2 linked regions of the Sinorhizobium fredii NGR234 genome follow. The protein of the gene in region 2 interacts with the protein of the main gene of each other region in a pairwise test. Links are inferred from orthologs where the notes say so. Each region holds a gene or a part of one and is shown on either strand. Other genes may lie near its edges.

The links.
Region 1: the proteins of NGR_RS15115 (region 2) and NGR_RS06265 interact in binary tests that used the Escherichia coli proteins (3 or more experiments, as listed by UniProt). The link is inferred for Sinorhizobium fredii NGR234 from one-to-one orthologs.

The regions. Positions count from the first base shown.
Region 1 is NC_012586.1:1,298,922-1,308,862, forward strand. What follows is about bases 2,208-5,131. They hold NGR_RS06265 (aminotransferase class V-fold PLP-dependent enzyme), read right to left. Parts: upstream 4,303-5,131; coding sequence 3,112-4,302; downstream 2,208-3,111. Other genes in these bases: NGR_RS06255 (GNAT family N-acetyltransferase), read left to right, coding at 2,208-2,284; NGR_RS06260 (SDR family oxidoreductase), read right to left, coding at 2,268-3,047; NGR_RS06270 (RidA family protein), read right to left, coding at 4,299-4,772; gcvA (transcriptional regulator GcvA), read left to right, coding at 4,892-5,131. Outside these bases: NGR_RS06245 (ABC transporter substrate-binding protein), read left to right, coding at 1-416; NGR_RS06250 (ABC transporter ATP-binding protein), read left to right, coding at 618-1,748; more of NGR_RS06255, read left to right, coding at 1,751-2,207; more of gcvA, read left to right, coding at 5,132-5,800; NGR_RS06280 (M81 family metallopeptidase), read right to left, coding at 5,836-7,401; NGR_RS06285 (hypothetical protein), read right to left, coding at 7,422-7,913; NGR_RS06290 (RidA family protein), read left to right, coding at 8,029-8,433; NGR_RS06295 (MurR/RpiR family transcriptional regulator), read left to right, coding at 8,501-9,364; NGR_RS06300 (SDR family oxidoreductase), read left to right, coding at 9,384-9,941. UniProt on the Escherichia coli protein: Cysteine desulfurases mobilize the sulfur from L-cysteine to yield L-alanine, an essential step in sulfur metabolism for biosynthesis of a variety of sulfur-containing biomolecules.
Region 2 is NC_012587.1:813,940-823,858, forward strand. Bases 1-2,902 are described here. They hold NGR_RS15115 (SufE family protein), read right to left. Parts: upstream 1,712-2,902; coding sequence 1,289-1,711; downstream 1-1,288. Other genes in these bases: mnhG (monovalent cation/H(+) antiporter subunit G), read left to right, coding at 1-271; mucR (exopolysaccharide biosynthesis transcriptional regulator MucR), read left to right, coding at 679-1,110; NGR_RS15120 (DUF5330 domain-containing protein), read right to left, coding at 1,960-2,391. In the rest of the region: NGR_RS15125 (sensor histidine kinase), read left to right, coding at 2,995-4,560; NGR_RS15130 (peptidoglycan-binding domain-containing protein), read left to right, coding at 4,532-5,512; NGR_RS15135 (DUF1491 family protein), read left to right, coding at 5,709-6,059; NGR_RS15140 (DUF2336 domain-containing protein), read right to left, coding at 6,276-7,349; NGR_RS15145 (SH3 domain-containing protein), read left to right, coding at 7,615-8,400; NGR_RS15150 (hypothetical protein), read left to right, coding at 8,668-8,952; NGR_RS32335 (hypothetical protein), read left to right, coding at 9,239-9,409; NGR_RS15155 (DUF1254 domain-containing protein), read right to left, coding at 9,503-9,919. UniProt on the Escherichia coli protein: Participates in cysteine desulfuration mediated by SufS. Cysteine desulfuration mobilizes sulfur from L-cysteine to yield L-alanine and constitutes an essential step in sulfur metabolism for biosynthesis of a variety of sulfur-containing biomolecules.

The sequences.
Region 1 (9,941 bases), on a different replicon or contig from region 2:
AGGAAACGAAGATCGATTGGGGCGTCGCACCGCTGCCACTCGGGCCGAGCGCCAAGGGGCCGGGCACGTTGTTGATCACCGACAGCCTTGCCGTCTTCAGCGGCACCGGCGTCGAGGAAAAGGCGATCGAATTCGCCAAATTCCTGACCAATGCCGAGAACCAGCCGATCTACGAGGCCCAGGAAGGCCTGACGCCGCTGCGTCCGGGCAAGGCGGTGGACGATATGGTTGCCGCCAACCCCTATTGGAAGCCGTTCATCGACGGCATCTCCTTCGGTGGGCCGGAGCCGCTCTTCACCGACTATAAGGGCCTCCAGAACACGATGATCGAGATGGTCCAGTCGGTCGTCACCGGCAAGGCCGAGCCGGCCGATGCCTTGAAAAAGGCAGCCGCCGACCTCGAGCAATACAAGTAAGCGAGAAGCGACCGCGACGCTTCCGCATCGCGGTCCCTTCTTTTAGATCACGATGATTCTAGGTCGGATCGACCTAGAATCATGAACGTGATCGATTCTAACGGTAGAGCGGGATGCGGGCGGAAAACCGCACACACTTTCCCTCATCCCGCTCTAGTATTTGCGGAAATCCGCTTCTTGCCGGTGGCCGGAGAAAGATACTTGGGACAGCTTAATCTCAACAAGGTTCAGAAATTCTACGGCACATACGAGGTGCTGAAGAGCATAGAACTCGAGGTCAAGAACGGCGAATTCGTCGTGTTCGTCGGTCCCTCCGGCTGCGGCAAGTCCACGCTGCTTCGTATGATTGCCGGCCTCGACGAGACGACGGCCGGCGACATCGTCATCGACGGCAAGCGGGTCAACGACCTGCCGCCCGTCAAGCGCGGCATTGCCATGGTCTTCCAGTCCTATGCGCTCTACCCGCATATGACCGTGTTCGAGAACATCGCCTTTCCGCTCAGAGTCGAAAAGATGCCGGAGGAGAAACTCAAGGCGAAGGTCGAGCATGCGGCGCGCATCCTGCACCTCGACCAGCGGCTGCAGCAGAAACCGGGCATGCTTTCCGGCGGCCAGCGCCAGCGCGTCGCGATCGGCCGGGCGATCGTGCGCGAGCCGAAGATCTTCCTCTTCGACGAGCCACTTTCCAACCTCGACGCGGCGCTGCGCGCCGACATGCGCATCGAACTGGCCAAGCTGCACCGGCAATTGAAGGCAACGATGATCTACGTCACGCACGACCAGGTCGAGGCGATGACGATGGCGGACCGGATCGTCGTGCTGAATGCCGGTGAGATCGCCCAGACCGGCGCGCCGCTGGAGCTCTATCACAAGCCGGCCAACATCTTCGTGGCCGGCTTTATCGGCAATCCGAAGATGAACTTCCTGCCGGTCACCTGCACGGGCGTGAGCGAGGCAGGCGTCGAAATCGACTACAGGGGGCAGACGGCGCTCGTTCCGGTTACGCCGCGCAGCGGCATGGCCGGTCGTACGTTGACGCTCGGCGTGCGCCCGGAACACATCCAGACCGGCTCGGGCGACCTGACGCTCACCGTCAATCCTTCCGTCATCGAGCGCCTCGGCGCGCACACGGTCGCCTACGCCTCGCTGGGCGGCGAGGGCGAGAACTATTGCGCCATGCTGCCCGGAACCGCGGCCATCCGGCCGGAACAACAGGTCAAGACCGGCATCCGCGCCGCCGATTGCCACCTGTTCGACGAAAACGGCATCGCCTTCGAGCGTCGGGTCGAGATGACCGACATCGATCTTGCCCTGTTCGATCCGGCCGCCTGAGCGTGACCACGTCGATACGACTGCTCGGTCCGGACGATGTCGAAAGCTTTCGGCGCATTAGGCTCGAGGCACTGCGCACGGAACCCGAATCCTTCGCCAGCAGTGCCGAAGATTGGGAGAAGCTGCCGGAGGACGAATGGCGCCGGCGGCTGATCGACAATCCCGCTTTCGTTGCTTTCCACGCGGGCGAGCCGGTGGGCATCATGGGCCTGTTGCGCCAGCGTGCAAGCAAGATGGTGCATCGCGCCACGATCGTCATGGTCTATGTGAACAGGGATTTCCGCGGCAGCGGTGTCGCGCGGCTGCTTCTCGCCGCGGTGACCGATTTTGCGCGGAGCGAAGGCATCCGGCAGCTGGAACTCTCTGTCAGCGCCGAGAATCCGGCCGCGATTGCGTTCTATCGCCGAGAACGGTTCGAGGCGGCCGGCCGCATTCCCGGCGGCTGCATCCGCAATGGCCGAGAAGTCGACGACCTGATCATGGTTCGACGCATCGTCGATAGAACCAAAGAATTGGGGCTCAGAGCGTCGAATTGAGCGCCCCGCCGTCGAGCAGCAGATTCTGCCCGACGATGTAGCCGGCATACTGGCTGCAGAGGAATGCGGCGGCGGCGCCAAACTCATCGGGCCTGCCGACCCGTCCCGTCGGGTTCTCCGCATATTCCTCGGCGCGCGCCTGTTCGAGCGAAATCCCCCGTGCTTTGGCGGACTTTTCCAGCAGCTTTTCGAGGCGTTCCGTCTGATGCGATCCGGGCAGCAGGTTGTTGATGATGACGCCGTGGCGTGCCACCTGGCGGGCCGTCCCGGCAACGAATCCGGTAAGTCCGGTGCGGGCGCCGTTGGAGAGGCAGAGTTCCGGGATCGGCGATTTGACCGAGGCCGAGGTGATGTTGACGATCCGGCCCCATTTCCGCTCGATCATGCCGGGAATGACAGCCTTCATCAGCAGGATCGGCGCCAGCATATTGGATCGGATCGCCTCCAGCCAATTGTCCTCCGTCACGCTCGACCAGTCGCCGGGCGGCGGGCCGCCGGCATTGGTGATCAGGATATCGGGCCGCGGCTCGGCCTGCAGGAGTGCGTTGCGGCCCTCCTCCGTCGTCACGTCGGCGGCGACGATCTCCACCTTGGCGCCATAGTCCCTGCTGATGGCGCGCGCCGTCTCGCGAAGCTGTTTCGGCTCGCGGGCATTGAGCGTCAGAATGACGCCCGCCTCGGCGAGCTTCTCGGCGACGCCTCGTCCCAGCCCCTTCGAACCTGCGCAAACAAGCGCCCGTTTGCCTTTGATTCCCAAATCCATCTTATGCTCCGACATTTCTGTTTGACTTATCCGTTTGGCAGCGCGGCCAGGAAAGATGGCGGCCTCATGCTCGCCGCGCGATATCCGCGATCGCTTCCGAAAGGCGGTCGATTTCCGGTAACGTGTTGAGATAGCTTACCGAAGCTCTGGCAATCTGGTCGAGCCCTCGCGCGATCATGTCGAGCGGCGTATAGGGAACGCCATTCGCGCCGATTGCGATTTGCCTTTCGGCCAGGGCGGCGCGCACCTGCGTTGCCGGAATGCCCTCGACGGTGAATGAGACGATACCGGAGAGCTCGATTCCGAGATCCCGCACCGTCACATTCGGGAAGTTGCGCAGATTGTCGCGCAGGCCGTTCGCGAGAATTTTGATCCTGTCGCGGATCGCCGCGATGCCGAGCGTCCTTGCCTGGCGCGCGGCAGCGCCCAGTCCGAAAATCAGTGCGGGCGAAATCTCGCCGGCCTCGAAGCGGCGTGCATCGTTGCGAATCTTGACGACCCCATCGACCATCGGCCCGGAGAGCACATCCAGATAGCGCGGTGTCAACCGCGGGAGGAATTCCTGCCGGACATAAAGGATCGCCGTGCCACGCGGTCCTCGGAGAAATTTCCGGCCCGCAGCCTTCAACACGTCGCATCCAAGCGCAGCGACGTCGATCGGGATCTGCCCGAGGGCCTGGCCCGCGTCGATGAAATAGGGGACGCCGGCCGCCCGGATCACGCGTCCCACCGCTGCCGCATCGTTGATCAGGCCGCCATTCGCGGGCAGCCATGTGAGCGACACGAGACGGACGCGCTCATCGATCATCGATGCCAGGGCCTCGGCGTCGATGCTGCCGTCTTCGTGAACCGGAATGGTTTCGATGCGCGCGCCGGCCCGCGCCGCGGCGTCTTGCATGGTGGCGAGATTGCCGCCCCATTCCTGGCGGCCGACGAGGATGCGGTCGCCTGCAACAAGCGGCGGCAAGGCCGAGAAGGCGGCGCCCCAGGCGGTCGACCCGCTGCCAAGGAACGCAATTTCGCTCGGCTTGGCGCCGATCAGTGCCGCCGTGTCGGCGCGCACGTCCTCCAGAAGAGACGTGGCACTATTCGCCGCCTCCATCGGGCCGTCGTTGGCTTCCTTTCTCAGATAGTCCCACATCGCCGTCAGCGTCGATTGCGACGGCAGCGAGGCGCCGGAGTGATTGAAATGCATGCCGGCCGCACAGCCGGGCGTATCGGCTCGCAGCCTTTCGAGGTCGAATACATCGCTCATGCGGCTGGCTCCAGCTCGACCAGTGCGTCGACCTCGACGGTGGCACCGGCCGGCAGCGCGGCCACACCCACGGCGGCGCGCGCGTGCCGCCCCGCCTCGCCGAACACGTTGACGAAAAGATCCGAAGCCCCGTTGGCGACCAGCGATTGCTCCGCGAAGTCGGGCGACGAGGCGATGAAGACGCCGAGCCGAACGACCCGCCGGACGGCCGCCAAAGAACCGTCGGTCGCAGCGGCAATTTGTGACAGGACATTGATCGCAGCGCATTCGGCGGCGATGCGGCCCTCTTCGATAGTAACCCCGGCACCTACCGACCCGGTGAAGATGTCGTCGCGCCGGGCGCTGATCTGGCCCGAGACGGCAAGAAGGTTGCCGGTTCGAACCGTGGAAACGTAGTTCGCCGCTGGCCTTGAAGGGACTGGCAGAGCATGTCCGAGAGCGGAAAGTCTGGCTGCGATGGTTTCTAACATGGCGGTCTCCCCTTGGAATGCCGGCGAGAATGCAACGGCCCTCCGATTGCTTCCAATTCAAACTGCATTATGGTGCAATCGATCAGGCTAATGTCTCTATCCTAAGAACCAGGGAACTCATGCGCGCCTCCACCACCATGCCCCCGCTGCAAGCCTTGCGGGCGTTCGAGGCGGTGGGCCGCCTGCTGAGCTTCCGCCGTGCCGGGGAGGAGCTGCTCATTACCCAGAGCGCGGTGAGCCACCACATCAAGCAGCTCGAGGAAACGCTGGGCGTCCGGCTTTTCGTGCGCAAGGCCAAGAGTATCGAGTTGACGCCGGCGGGGTCGGCCTACCTGGACAAGACCGTCGAGGCTTTCGGGATCATCGCCGATGCGACGTCCGAGATGCGCCGACAGGTGGCCCGGCAAAGGGTGCGCGTCAGCGTCTTGCCCTCCTTCGCCGCGAACTGGCTGGTTTCGCGCCTTGCCGGCTTCATGCTGAAGCATCCGGAGATAGAGGTCGAGCTCGATCCGACACTGCGCCTCGCAGACTTCGCAGCGGACGGTGTCGATCTAGCGATCCGCTTCGGCAGCGGCCAATCGGAGGGGATCAGGGCGGAGTGGTTGATGAATGAGGAGTTGAGCCCGGTCGTGAGCCTGACACTTTATGGTGACGGCTCGCGCTTCGGCGAGCCGGGGGATCTGCTTCTTCAGACCCTGCTCGAGTCCTGGAATCCGGTGGGGTGGGAATTGTGGCTCGGCGAGGTCGGGATCGATATCCGCCGGGCGCGCGTGTTGCAACTCACCGACTACAACATCGTGCTCCAGGCGGCCTTGAACGGACAGGGCGTGGCGATCGGACGCATGCACATGGTTCGCGATCATCTCGCCGCCGGAAGGCTGATCCAGCCTTTCCCGCAGACCGTCCGGTCCGAAAAGATCGCCTACTGGCTCGTCATGCCGCAAGACCGCCGTCTCAGCGCCGGCGCCGAGACCTTCGCCTCATGGCTGAAGGAAGAGGCGGCATCGCCGCATTTGCGCGTCTGCTGAAAGCCATCGATTGGTGAGCCACCTATCGACCGCCATCATTTCGGCAGGCCGTCGTCCCGATAGAGGAAATCCTGGCTGCGGGCTGCACCGGGGCCGGACGTGTCCTTGCCGGCTGCGGTATCGCGTATCGCTTCGAGGAGTTCGCGCCGGTGAGGATCACTGGCGATCGGCCAGATGTCGCGTCGCGCGCGCCGATAGGGCGTTTTCGCCGGATCGTTGGGGTAGGGCGTTCCGGCCGAACAATAGAGGATCTGCGAGGCGATCTTCGAGAACGACGCGTAGAAATGGTTGGTGGACTTGATCACCAGGATCTTCTTGGCGGTCGGGTCGATACCCATGACCGAGAAAAGGCTGGGATCGAAGGCTTGCGCCCGTGTCGAATTGAGAATGATGTCGATGCCGCGATGCTGGATATGCGCGGCATCGCCGAAGGGCGCGAAGCTCTCGCCGAAGCGCATTTCGGCATTGCGCACCAGCCCGACGACCCGGATGACGCCATCGATAGGATTGCCGGTGCCGGGCGCAGACTTCGCGCCGAAGCGCAGGGGAATTTCCGCGCCTTCGCCGGCTGCCATGCAGATCTGCACGGCCATGGGATCCCAGATCGTGCCGATCGCCGCATCGGTGACGCCCTTCGCCAGCAGTTCCCCGAGTACCACCGTCGCGTCGCCGGCCGTGCCGCCGCCGGGATTGTCCCACATGTCTGCAATCACCACCGGGCCGGCGGGCGCGGCGATCGCGGCGGCGACCGCTTGTCGTTCGTCGACCTCCGGCATGCGGAAGGTGCCGCGCTTGGCAAAGAGTTCGAGGCCGAGTTCGCGCGCGATCGCCTGGCCCTTCTCCGGGCGGCCGTCGGTCACCACCACCATCTTGGTGCCCATTTCCGGGACGTCGCCGGCCATGAAGCCATGCACGACCGACAGCGACAGGACGTCCGGATCCTCCCGCTCGATCCGCATCAGCTTGTCGACGAAGCTGCGCATCGGCTCGCGCGATGTCGGGAAGACGTCGATCATCCGGCAGTCGAACACCGACATGACCGGGCGGACGCGCCCTTCGAGCGTATCGACGGCGATGCGCCAGAGGTCTTCGGCCCGATCAACGAAATCCGTATGCGGAAATTCCTTGAAGAAGACGAAGAAATCGGCCGCAGCGACACGCTTTTCAGTGAGATGGCTATGTGGGTCGAGCTCGACGCAGACGAGCACCTTCGGTCCGACGATGTCGCGCACGCGGGTCAGGAGATCGCCTTCGGTGTCCTCGTAGCCGTCGGCGACCATCGCTCCATGCAGCCCGAGCACCACGGCGTCGACGGGGAGGGCCGCGCGCAATTGTCCGAGGATCTCGTCACGCAGCGCCTCATAGGTCTGCCGATTGACGAGACCGGCCGGGTCCGCCCAGGCAGCGGTTCCCTCGATCAGCTGCCAGCCCTTCTCCGCCGCGACGCGTCGACCCACGGTGATCGGCGCGGTGCAGAGCGTCGGCGTGTCCGGGTGTTTTCCGGGAGGCGCATAGAGCGACGCTTCGAAGGCGCGCCTGTCAATGCAGATCGGGGAGAAAGTGTTCGTTTCGGTCGCCAGGGCTGCCGTGAATATCCGCAATGCCGTTGCCTTCCTTGCCCTCAGTTCGAACCCATCGGGTTCGGCAGATAGCCGGTGAAGCCGCAGATCTTCCACCGGTCTTCATGCAGGCGGCAATAATAGACCGTCTGCCACTTCAAGACATCGAAGCTTCCATCGGCCTTCTTGATGCCGCCATCGAACTTCTTGCGGGCCAGCGCCCGGTCGCCATTGATCTCGATGTCCTCGAGTGTCGTGGTGGTGAAAATGGCGGTGCGTGCGTCCTCCGCGAAGGCCTGCTCGGCAAAATCGCGCGCCTGGCGCAGCCACTCGTCGCGATAGGCCGCGAGAGAGGGGAAGGTCAACCGCCAACGATCAGGACTTGCCTCCCGCTTTCCATCGATGCCGATAAAGCCATCCTCGACAAAATCCGCGGCCACAAGCGACCAATCGGCCGCCAGGAAGGCGTCGATGTCCCGAGTCACCAGCATCTCCCAGATCGCATGTCGGGCGGCGTCGCTGGTGGGAAACGGATTCTGGAAAGGATCCCGCATGTCTTTCGTCCCGGATTGAAATTCTTTTCATGAATGACGTTTTTCTCTGGCCAAATTCGGCTTTCTGTGGTGACTTGTCAACGCAACACGAAAATAATTTGCACGAAAGGTTCCGATGTCCGTCAAACGCTATGGCGCCGAACAGGTTGGGGCAGGTGGAAAATCGCTGCCATTCGCGCGCGCCGTGGAGGCGGACGGCTGGCTCCATGTCTCCGGGCAGGTGGCCATGGAAAATGGCGAGGTCGTCGACGGCAATATCGTTGCGCAGACTCACAAGGCGATCGGCAATCTGCTGGCCATTTTGAAAGAGGCCGACTACGGTATCGAACACGTGGTGAGAGTCGGCGTCTGGCTGGACGACCCGCGCGATTTCTGGAGCTTCAACAAGATCTATCAGGAATATTTCGGAGCGCATCCGCCGGCACGTGCCTGCGTGCAGTCTTCGATGATGGTCGATTGCAAGGTGGAGATCGACTGCGTCGCCTACAAGCCCAAGGACGCCCGACATGTCGCGGGATGAGGAAAAGTGCGTGCGGTATTTCGCCCGCATCCCGCGTCTCGATGAGGTTTAAGGAGGGGCGGTCCGAATGGATATTTTCGCAACCTTGCAGCACGAGAAGGAGCGGCTGTCGCAGTCGGAGAACCGCATCGCCGACATTCTGCTCAACGACTTCGAGTTCGCCGTCAACGCATCGATCATCGAGCTTGCCGGCAAGGCCGATGTCTCGCCGCCGACGGTGACGCGCTTCTGCCGGCGGCTGGGTTGCGACAGCTTTTCCGATTTCAAGGTGCAACTGGCCCGCACGGCTTACGTCGGCATGCGCTACCTGAAGCCGGAGCCGAAAAGCCAGGAGCCCGGCGACGTCGCGCAGGACATCATCACCAAGGCGCAGAACGCGCTGTTCCTGCTGCATCGTTCGCTCGATCTAGCAGCGATCGAGCAGGCCGCCGACCGGCTGGCCGGAGCGGAAATGATCTACGCCTTCGGTTCGGGCGGCAATTCCTCGATGATCGCCGGCGAATTGCAGAACCGGCTCTTCCGTCTCGGCCTGCGCATCACCGCGAGCTCCGACCACAGCATGCAATTGATGCTGGCGGCCGCGGCCAGGCAGAGCGACGCGATCATCGGCTCGTCCTTTTCGGGACGCAATGCCGAACTTGTGCGCGCCTTCACGCTCGCCCGCGATGCCAAGGTGCCGACCATAGCGCTGACCCAGACCGGCAGTCCGGTGGCGCGGGCCGCCGACATCAGCGTTCCGGTTGACCTGCCGGAAGGCAACAACATCTACCGCCCGACGTCCACGCGTATCGCCTATGTGGCGCTGGTCGATATCCTCGCCAGCCTGGTGGCCTACCGCGTCCAGCCGCAGGCCACGGCGACGCTCCGGCGCATCAAGCAGCAACTGGTGGCGCACAGGGATGGCGATGATCGCCAGCTTCTCGGAGACTGATGTGGCTGAGGAACACCGCATGCCGAAATCCGTAGCGATCGTCACCGGCGCGGCCGGCGACATCGGCCGCGCCATCGCCCGACGGCTGGCGGACGGCCACGACGTCGTCCTCCTCGCCGATATCGACGGCGATTCAGCAGGCGAGGTGGCGCGTGATCTCGGTGGGGAAGCGCGTTTCCTGGCCGTCGCCTGCGACGTCACGGATGCTGCGAGCGTGACGGCCATGTCGGAGAAGGCGGCGTCGCAAGGCGTCGTCCATACGCTCGTCAACAATGCCGGTGCGGCGCGGGCCGTCAGCCTGCAAGAGACGACGCAGGACATCTGGCGGATGGACAATGCGCTCAATCTCGAAGCCGCATTTCTCTGCTTCCGGGCGGTCGAGGAGATGCTGAAGGAGAGCAGGGGCTCAGTCGTCAATATCGCCTCGGTGAACGGCATCAGCGTCTTCGGCCACCCGGCCTACAGCGCGGCCAAGGCCGGCCTCCTGCATCTGACGCGTCTGATCGCGGTCGAGTACGGCAAGTTCGGCATCCGCTCGAACGCCGTTGCGCCCGGTACGGTCCGCACCCGGGCCTGG
Region 2 (9,919 bases):
TCTTCTCCGCTTCCCGGACCTTTACACGCGCATGCATGCGGCCTCCAAAGCGGGTACCGTCGGCTCCGGCCTGCTGCTGGTCGCCGCCGGGCTGCATTCGCTCGATCCCGCCATCTTCGTCCGCGCACTTGCCGGCTTCGTTTTCCTGATGCTGACGGCGCCGATTTCGGCCCATCTGCTGGCGAAGGCTGCACATCAGGCGGGTTACAGGATGACGAAGCTGTCGGTTATAGATCAGCTGCCAAAAAAGGAAGAGCCGAGACGGCATTGATTGGCGGCATTTCTGATTCTGTATTTCGGGACAATTCCGCCACAGCGGAGAATTTTAGTGAACTGAAATAGATATGCTGCTCTCTGACAAAAATTATGTTTTGACATTTTGCAGATCAGTGTTAAGCCAGTAACCGCAAAGTGTCGTCGTAATCAATACTTTGAACCGGAATTCCAGCTTGAGTTGTGATTCTTCTCCGTTGCTTTGAGGTGCCGAAGGGTGCGGTATCTTGGTGACGGGTTTCGCTGTCGCGAATCGAGCCTTGATGTTGCAGCGGAGTAATGCTCCCGTTGCATGGCGATCGCTCAGGTTCAAGGCGGAAAGCGCTGTTCGGCGGCATTTTGGCATATCCTCCCCCTGAAACCCTGTTTCAGGCTTTTGTTGCTGGATTCCGATAGGAGAAAAAAATGAGTGAGAATACGCTCGGTGCGAGCAACGAACTCCTGGTTGAGCTGACGGCGGAAATCGTTGCCGCCTACGTGAGCAACCACGTGGTTCCGGTTGCCGAGCTGCCGACGCTGATTGCCGACGTTCATTCGGCGCTCAACAATACAACGGCTCCCGCGCCGGTAGTCGTGCCGGTCGAAAAGCCGAAGCCGGCGGTTTCCGTTCGCAAGTCGGTGCAGGACGACCAGATCACTTGCCTCGAATGCGGCGGTACGTTCAAATCGCTGAAGCGCCATTTGATGACCCACCACAATCTCTCGCCTGAAGAGTATCGCGAGAAGTGGGATCTGCCTGCGGACTATCCGATGGTGGCGCCGGCCTACGCGGAAGCCCGCTCGCGCCTCGCCAAGGAAATGGGGCTTGGGCAGCGTCGCAAGCGTCGCGGCAAGTAAGGGGACCTGCCCGGCAGCCGGCCGGGCGAATTTCGGGCACGGTGAACCCACGCCCGAATGGCGGCACAGTATTGTTGTCAAGGTGGAAGCCGGGCTGTTTCAGTCCGGCTTTTTTGCGCCGCGATCGATCGACAGCCGGGTTGTCGCTTCTACAGCGCCTATCAGTCATGCGACGAGGTCACGCCGGCAGACGTGTCTCGGCCTCGCCCTTGATTCTCCGGATCATCGAACGCAGGCCATTGGCGCGTTGCGACGAGAGATGCTCGATGAGGCCGATCCTGCCGAAGATGTCGAGAGCATCGATCCTGGCGATCTCGGACGCGCTCTTGCCCGAAAAGATCGCGAGCGCGATCGCCACCAGGCCACGGACGATATGCGCGTCCGATTCACCTTCGAAGGTCAGCACCGGATCATCCGGGTCGCCCGAGGCGCGGGTCACCAGCCAAACCTGGCTGGCGCAGCCCTGAACCTTGTTCTCGCTGGTCCTCGAGGCTTCCGGCATCTCCGGCAGGCTCTTGCCCAGTTCGATGACGTAGCGGTAGCGGTCCTCCCACTCGTCGAGAAAGGCGAAGTCGTCGATGATCTGGTCTAGTGAAACCATGGCTGATCCGAATATGGCGCCTCCTGCGGTCGACTGTCGCTCGCCGGCGCCTGCTTCCGTCCCGCGCCGCCGAGGCCCGGGATTGCGTGTGTACATTCATATAGGCGATGCGGGCCGCAAAGAGAACAGCCCTGTGGCGTCCGAGCAGATTTCAAGTCGCTTAGGCGCGACACGAAAAGACCGCCGCGAGGGACGAGCGTCCTTGCGGCGGCACAGTTGGCAGTAGAGGCTTTCCTGGCAAATCTGTCTTACTTGGTCGGGGCAGCCTTGGGGGCGAGGCGTTTTTCCGGAACGGGCGTACGCTTGAATACCGGCATGGCCTCATTGGCAGGCTCTGCGGTCGAGGAGACTTCGGCGGGCCCCACGGTGCCGGTCATCACCTTGGCGTCGGGCGTCCCGGTTTCGGCGAATTGGCTGTCCAGAAACTCATAGGCGATACGCGCACCCTCACGGGCACGGTGGCCGAGAGCGACGAAGGTCTCGGCACCTTTCTCGCAGACGTCCGGCTTCTGGATGCAGATCGCGCTGACATACTGGAAGGCCTCGTTGGCGGCCGAGAAGGTATCGCCGATCTCCACCTTCGGCCCGTTCTCAAGCTTGGCGTTGCTCGAGGGGTCGAGGAAGGGCAGCAATACGAGCACCAGCGAAAACCAGAACGTCGCCTTTACGAGAAACCACATGTCCTGCCCATCCTCTGTCTGGCCGCCGCCCCCGGTCTCTCAGCCGGATTTGATGTCCTCGGCGTGCCTACGCTTTTGCTGTCCCGTGCCCGCTGGCAATGCCGCCGCGCTCTGGGCCCGTCCTGTGAGCGACGGTAGAACGGGAATCACAAGACGGGTTTTCCAGAAATGGCGGGATTCGCTTCAAATTTTATCGAACTGGACGATTCTGGCATGCCCGGCGGGTGCTTGTCCGGCATTTTAGCGATCGCCGTTAAGGTTCATGGCAAGCCATGCGCCGCCAGGCCCGCGCGGCTCGATACCGCGGCCGGCCGGTTCTGCCCAAATTGTTAACGGGAAGCAGAAAATCCACCAAAATCCGCCGCTTACGCCCCGTTAACCACAAGAGACGATGCTCGCCCGAACTGCCTCGAAATGGGAATTTTCGGCCATTTCGCCAGCCCGCGCAGAGGCCGCGCTTATTCTTTCATTAAGTCGGGAATGCGAGATTCGGACCATCACGAGGGCAGTCCGGACTATCGTTTGCGAAACACGCAAGGACCGTGGGTCAGCCTCGCAAAAACAATAAAGGTGGCAGGGCAAGGCGTGAGTGTATTGCGTAACATGGCTGGCATATGGGCATCCCGCGTGGATGAAGCCGCCGCAGCGTGGTTGCCGCGCCGTCCGGATGACCCTGCTGCGGAACGCTATGATTTCACACGGCTGCGCACGCTGGCCGCCGTCTCCCTGACGGCGCTGCCGATCGTGCCGCTTGCCCTGTCGGCGGTCTTGCCGGTGTCCGTGGCACTGCCGGCGGGAACGGCGCTCTGGGCGTCGGCCTCTTTGCTGGCGGCGGCCGCCAGCCTTGCCGCGTCCCGCATCGGGCCGGCGCCCGCCAAGACGGAGCCGTTGAGCGAAAGCGATCTGCCGGATCTTTCTGCGGCCTATGATCTTTTCGCCGGCCTTGTCACGGTTCATGATCCGCGTGGGCAGGTGCTGTCCGTTCACGGTCGCGATGCCGTCGATCACCTGCAGTCGATGCGCGACCCTCGCGGACGCGGCTTTGTCGAACAGATCTACGTATCCGACCGCATCAGCTTCCTGAAGGCGATCGATGCGTTGCGCCAGGGAGCCGCGTGCTCGGCGGTCGACATTCGCCTCGAGCGCCCGTCGGCCTCTAGCGCGCAATTCGTGCACATGCGCTGCGAGATGACGCCGCTTCGCGATGCCGAGGGGCGTCTGATGGCGATCGTCGCCCAATCCCGCGACGTCTCGGCCGAGGCCCGTCTGCGCGCGGAAGCCGCCGCCAAGGCGGCGCATGCGGAATCGGCCAACGATGCCAAGACGCGGTTCCTGGCCGCCGTCAGTCATGAGTTGCGCACGCCGCTCAATGCCATTCTCGGCTTTTCGGATGTTCTTACCGGAGAATATTTCGGCAAGCTGGAGAATGACCGGCAGCGCGAATATGTTTCCTTGATTCACCGTTCGGGCACGCACTTGCTCTCCGTCGTCAATACGATGCTCGATGTGAGCAAGATCGAAGCCGGCCGCTACGAACTGGTGCCGGAACCATTCCGGGTCGCTGACGCGATCGCCGCCTGCGAGGCGATGCTGTCGCATCAGGCGCGCGAAAAGGGTGTGAGGCTCACCAGCCGCGTGACGCGGTCGGTGGGTGAAATCAACGCCGATCAGCGCGCCGTCCAACAGATCCTCATCAATCTCGTCGGCAATGCCGTGAAGTTCACGGACAAGGGTGGCCTTGTCACCGTCGATGCGGAAGTCGATGGCGCGATGTTGAATTTGACCGTCAGCGATACCGGCATCGGTATTGCCGAGGATAAGCTGGAAAAGCTTGGCCAACCTTTCGTCCAGATTCAAAATGACTATACGCGCCGCTATGAAGGCACCGGTCTCGGCCTGTCGCTGGTCAAGGGGCTCGTCGAATTGCATGGCGGCGGGATTTCTATCCGCAGTTCGGAAGGCGAAGGGACGGTAGTGGTGGTCAGCATACCGCGGGACGGTGCCGGGATCTGCGAGCCGAGCCCGGTGAGCACGCGCGCGGCGGTGGAGTTTCCGCCGCGATTGAAAGGGCGCGACGAAAGGGCCGGCGATTTGCGACCGCAGACAGAGGCCTTCGAAGGAACAGTCAAGGAAAGGCGACATGACGCCGCGCAAGCGAAAACAGCCTGAGCGGAAACGGGGCGGGCGACCGCGGCAGGGCATCGCATTGCGCGGATTGGCGCTCGCGGGCCAGGGCCTCGGGCGTTGCGCCGTGCTTGCCGGCCGGCTGATCGCGCACCATCCTGTCGGTGCCAGCGGGTTGACGGCCTTCGCCGTCGTGTTCAGCTTCGTGGCAGCAAACGCCATGTGGTATCAGCATGGCAATCATCCTTCGCCGCTTTTGCGAACCCGAGTTCCGCTGGTGGGCCCCGAGGTTGCCGAGCGCTTGGCCGCCGCCAATGGCGAGGCCGTCGAGCCGCGGAAAGTGACGACCTTCGTGATCGAGCGCGAAGGCGAGGCCAGGTCGGAACAGGTCAAGGAAGCACCCGCCGCGCAAGGGGAGTCGTCCGAGAACCTGCCGCCGCGTCCGACGGAGACCGTATCGGAGGGGGGCGCTGCCCTGCCATCGGTCCTTGTCGCCGACGTTCAGAAGGAACTTGCCCGGCTCGGCCTTTACGGCGGCACGCCGGACGGCCGCAGCGGACCGAAGACCGCATCCGCCATTCTTCTCTTCGAGAAGCAAGCCGGTCGCAGGGAGACCGGGGTCGCCAGTCGCGATCTGCTTCAAGTGCTCCGAGCAACAGAGGGCTCCAAGACAGCCGTTGCGGCGCCGGTCAATCGCCCCTATTCCGACCCGAAATCGGCGACCGCCGAAGTCGATCCGGTCGCCGCCGCGATCCGCACGGCGGAAGCGGACGCAACGTTCATTCCGCGCGCCGAGATCCCGATCTCGAGCGAACTGGTGATGAATATCCAGAAGGGGCTCAGCAACCTCGCTTACGCCGATATCGTCGTCGACGGCGTTGCCGGGGATCAGACACGAGCGGCGATCCGCCACTTCGAGAAGCATTATCGGCTGCCGCAGACCGGCGAACCGAACGGCAAGGTTCTCGAGAAGCTGAAGGAAATCGGCGCGCTCTAGATCACGATGATTTTAGGTCAGACCGACCTAAAATCATGAACGTGATCGATTCTGATAGGTTAGAGCGGGATACGGGCGGAAAACCGCACACACTTTTCCTCATCCCGCTCTAAGCCAAGACCGAGCCGCGCGAAAAGCAGCGACCGCCCCCGCGCGGTCATTTGCATATCGACCAGTGCGCGTGTATCTGCCTCAAATGCGCGTGAAAACCCATATCTTCGTCGCCTCGCTCCTGCGCCGCGTTTTTGCCAGCGGGGGTTACGCGGCAGTGCTACGCAAGGGGGCGGAAGAGGCCGGAGCGCTCTTCATTCGCCACCGCACCCGCCTCGGAACCGAGACGCTTTACGCGCCGGCGCCGCAGAGCTTCTTTGAGGAGGACGGGGACAGTATCCGCAAGTTCGAAGTCCGGCTGCGGGACGCGGAGGCAGAAAATATCGATGGCGCTCTGTCGTCGGAAATCCGCTTCGACCCGGATTGCTGGATTGTCGAGATCGAACTCGACGATTGCAGCGATCTATTGGAGATCGTTACGGACACTACTGCATGATTCCTTTAGAGCATTTTGCAGTCAGGTGGAATCACCTGACGTCGCGCAAATGCGGCAAAAACAAAGGTTTAGAGCGGCGGCGCGAACGTATGTGAGCGCATCCCGCTCTAGTCGGAATCGGTGTTACAGCGACCTTAGCGCGTCCCATTTTGACGCGTAGCGCTCGTGCGCCAGCCGTCGAGTGCAAGTCCTGGAGCTCCTTGGGCGGACGGACTGTCAGTTTCGCCCGAATTTCCGCTTGGGTTGCGTCGCGCTTGCAGGGGGCGCCGCGATGGTACGACTCTCCTGCCGACGTGCATCGGATGCTCGATTCTCTGCGAGGTGGGTTTCGTGCCGGACCGGCCTAGCAGTTCCTTGGGCATCGGCGCGCAGCCAGGATTCGACACGTTCGACGCTTGCCCTGGGTTCGATGCTCCTGACCAGCGCCTCGGCACGATTGCCCGAGCCGAGCCGGTCGGACAGATCCGGGTAGAGTGCCACAAGCAATGGGACAAGATCCCGCTCGGGAAAGTCGAGCGCCAATAGTGTAACGGCGAGCTGTTGGCCGGAAACATCCAGCAGGATTCTTTCGGCAAGTGCGGAGCTTGCTCCGAGCGCGTCGGCAAGAGCCGTCGTGAAGAGCACTGCTTCGCCATTGCGGGCGAACCGCACCAGCAGCGCCTGATGCAACTCGTCGATCGGCTGGAGGCTTGGCCCGTCCTGGAGCGGCTTGGAGCCGGCGCGCGCCAGCGCCCTGATGTCGTCGCGCAGCTTGTTTTCGCGGACCACACGTTCGGAGTGGTCGTCGGTAGCGGCCGTTGGAGGCGGCGCGTCCGTGCCGGGTTGAGGCACATCGCGGCGCGGCCCCGCAGCGTTGAACTGATGGTGTTCGACAAGCGCGTCGACGACCGACGGCGAAAGATCCTCCCGGTGCGCGATCGCGTTGGCGTGGGCGGCGCCCTGCTGGCGGAGGATCGACAGCAGCGTCCGGTCCGGGATCGCTTTCGAGCGGGTCAGAAAGATGGCGGCGATCGAGATCGGCATGCTGCCGATCAGCAAAGCAGCCGATTCGGGCACATGGTCGCATTGCGACAGGGCGGCCGCCGCCTGCCGACGCGCCTCGTTGCTGGAGCCGAGGAAAAGCGGTTCGAAAAGCTCGGCGAACTGCTTCAGGTCGGACTTGCGCGGGATACGAAGGCTCTCGAAGCCGGTGACGGTCGCCATCAGCACGACGTCCTTCAGCCGGCCCGTCTGCGGCCTTTCCAACTCACGAAACCGGTTCGTCACGACAAATCCCAGATGCAAAAGCATGATGCCATTGCCGATGGCTCGGAACGGCACACGTCTCAAAAAATAGATCGAAATCGTTAGCGTAGCATTAACTATGGACCTTGAGGCTTTATTCAGGCTTGCGGCATCCGCGTGACGGATGATCGCCAGCGGCCGCGATCAGGCCAACGCGGCGGGATCAGCCTTAAAAACTCCACATGCCGCCCTATTCCTTCCTTTCGACGGTGAAGGGCGATTTGGCCCGCCGAAGCAGAGGGTCAAAGGCCTTCCTATGGGAGAAGTATCTGTGAGGAATGCATTCTTGCGGGCGGCGGCTGTTTGTGCGCTCTCGCTCATGCCGTTCGCTGCCGAGGCCGCGGAGGGCTTTGCCACCGCCAATGTCAACATGCGCTCGGGCCCGAGCACCCGCTACCCAGCCGTCACCATTATCCCGGCAGGAGAATCGGTCGAAATCCACGGATGCCTGGCCGACCGGCCCTGGTGCGATGTTTCCTTCTACGACGGCCGCGGCTGGGTGGCCGGGCAATACGTGCAGGCCCTCTATCGCAGCAACCGGGTGTATGTGGAACCGGAATACTACCGGCCGCTTGGAATTCCGACGGTCGTCTTCGAGTTCGATCGCTATTGGGACCGCAACTATCGCGGACGCGATTTCTATCGTGACCGCGATCGCTGGCGCCGCGGGCCCGATTGGGCCGAGGAACGCGACCGGCAGTGGCAGCGCGAAGAGGAGCGCCGGGATTGGCGCCGCCGCCAGGCGACGGACGATGGTGAATGGGAGCGCGAGCGGGATCGCCGTCAATGGGAACGCCAACAGGCGAGAGACAGTGAGCGGACGAGAGAACGGCAAGAGGCAAGAGAACGCCAGCAATGGCAGCGCGAGCGTGAACGCGAGCGTCGGGAGTGGCGGGACCGCCGCGACGACGGACGACGGGAAGACGGTTCCGCCGAGAACTATCAAGGGGCTCGCAAGGAAGAGCGGGCGCGCCAACTCCGTGAGCTGCGACGGGATGGGGAAGTCAGAACGGTTCCGAAGTGCGTTTTCAACGATTTCGCCTGTGAAAACGACTGACGGACGACGCTTTCTGCAGGAGCGGTCCGGAGCGTCGCAGGCGTGATGGCGGCTGATCCGACTTTGTTGCCGGATGGCGGGCGGCGGTTTTGCCGCCCGTCTTTTCTTGTCCGCCCACGGCGCCGCGCGCCTTTACCAGGCGCGCAAAGGTCGCTGTAGCACTTTGAATCGAGATCGATCTAACGGAGACATGCAGTGGACCGAGCTTCGCGGGAACCAATCCTTTTTCGACGCGTTGATTTCGCGCGAAAGGTAAGGAGCGGAGACATGGCGGAAAAGAAGCTGGCGGCGGTGGGTGCCGATATGGATACGGAAAAGACCTCGGCAGACACCCAGATGGAATTGCAGGCCCAGGTCGCGGAGTTGAGGGCAGAGATCGTGCGGCTGACGGAGACGGTTTCGGCTATCGGCAGTGGCGCCAAGGCGGTCGTACAGGGGGAGGCGGAACTGATGACGGAACGGCTTCGGGAGCGTGTTCGCGATGACCCGATTTCGACGCTCTTGACCGTCGCGGGCGTTGCGTTCCTGTTCGGCCTGTTTGCGAGACGCTGACGGCTCCATCGGCGCACATTCAAAATACCACCAGAAATGGCAATTGCGCTTGGTTAAGGCCTCGTGGTCTGGATTAAGATATGGTTAACCGGGCTATGGCTCAATCGAAGCGGGCGGGCTATTATTGGTTCGCATCTGATGTGCATCGAAACTGGAGATCCGGGGAACCGGAAGAAGGAGTAGTTGAGAACGGCGCGTCTGTCCGGGATTTCCGGAAATGCGCCAGCCCGCAATCGGGCAGGGTGAAATCTGTGTTCATCCGTCTCATGCAAGTATGGAGACGAGCATGGCAGACGTAATCAGATTGCAGGACCGCAAGGTGAAGATGCCGCGGCGGCGTCCCGTTGCCGCGGGAAGCGCGAAAGTGTTGTTCTTTACAGGCATCCGTTACGAGCGTCTCGACGGGCGTGGCCCGCAGCCGAACGCTCCGACAGGACGGCAGGTCAAGAAGCAGTAGCGGAATCGGCGTAAACCGGCTCGCAAACCCGCGGGGTTTGCCGACGCTCGGCGCTGCACGGCTCATTGTCTCTTCAAATCCCCCACATTCCCATCATTGGCGCCGGAACGGCGCGCAACTCGATTCCGTCAGGAAGTCGCGGACCTGCTCCTCGAAACTGTCGAGAGGCGCCAGGGCGCGCAGGACGGCATAGCCCTCTTCATCCTTCATCTCGATCATGATCGCTTGTGCGAGCGCCTCCGGTGGCGACTTGCGGAGCTCCACCAATTGGATCGGTGTGGCAACGACCAGATCGAGATCGCCGTTGACGGCGGTCTGGTCGTTCATGCTGAAGACTTCGTTCGACCCGCTGTCGAAGATCGAGAGCGACCAGAAAGGCACGTCACCACGGGCGATGAAACGTGCCGGCCCTTCCGCGACCGAGAAGCTGCAGACGGCGGTGCGCAGGAAGGGGTCGCTATTGTCCAGTCCGGTCGGACCCGGCTCGGCCGCGAGCGGAAAGAAACTGTC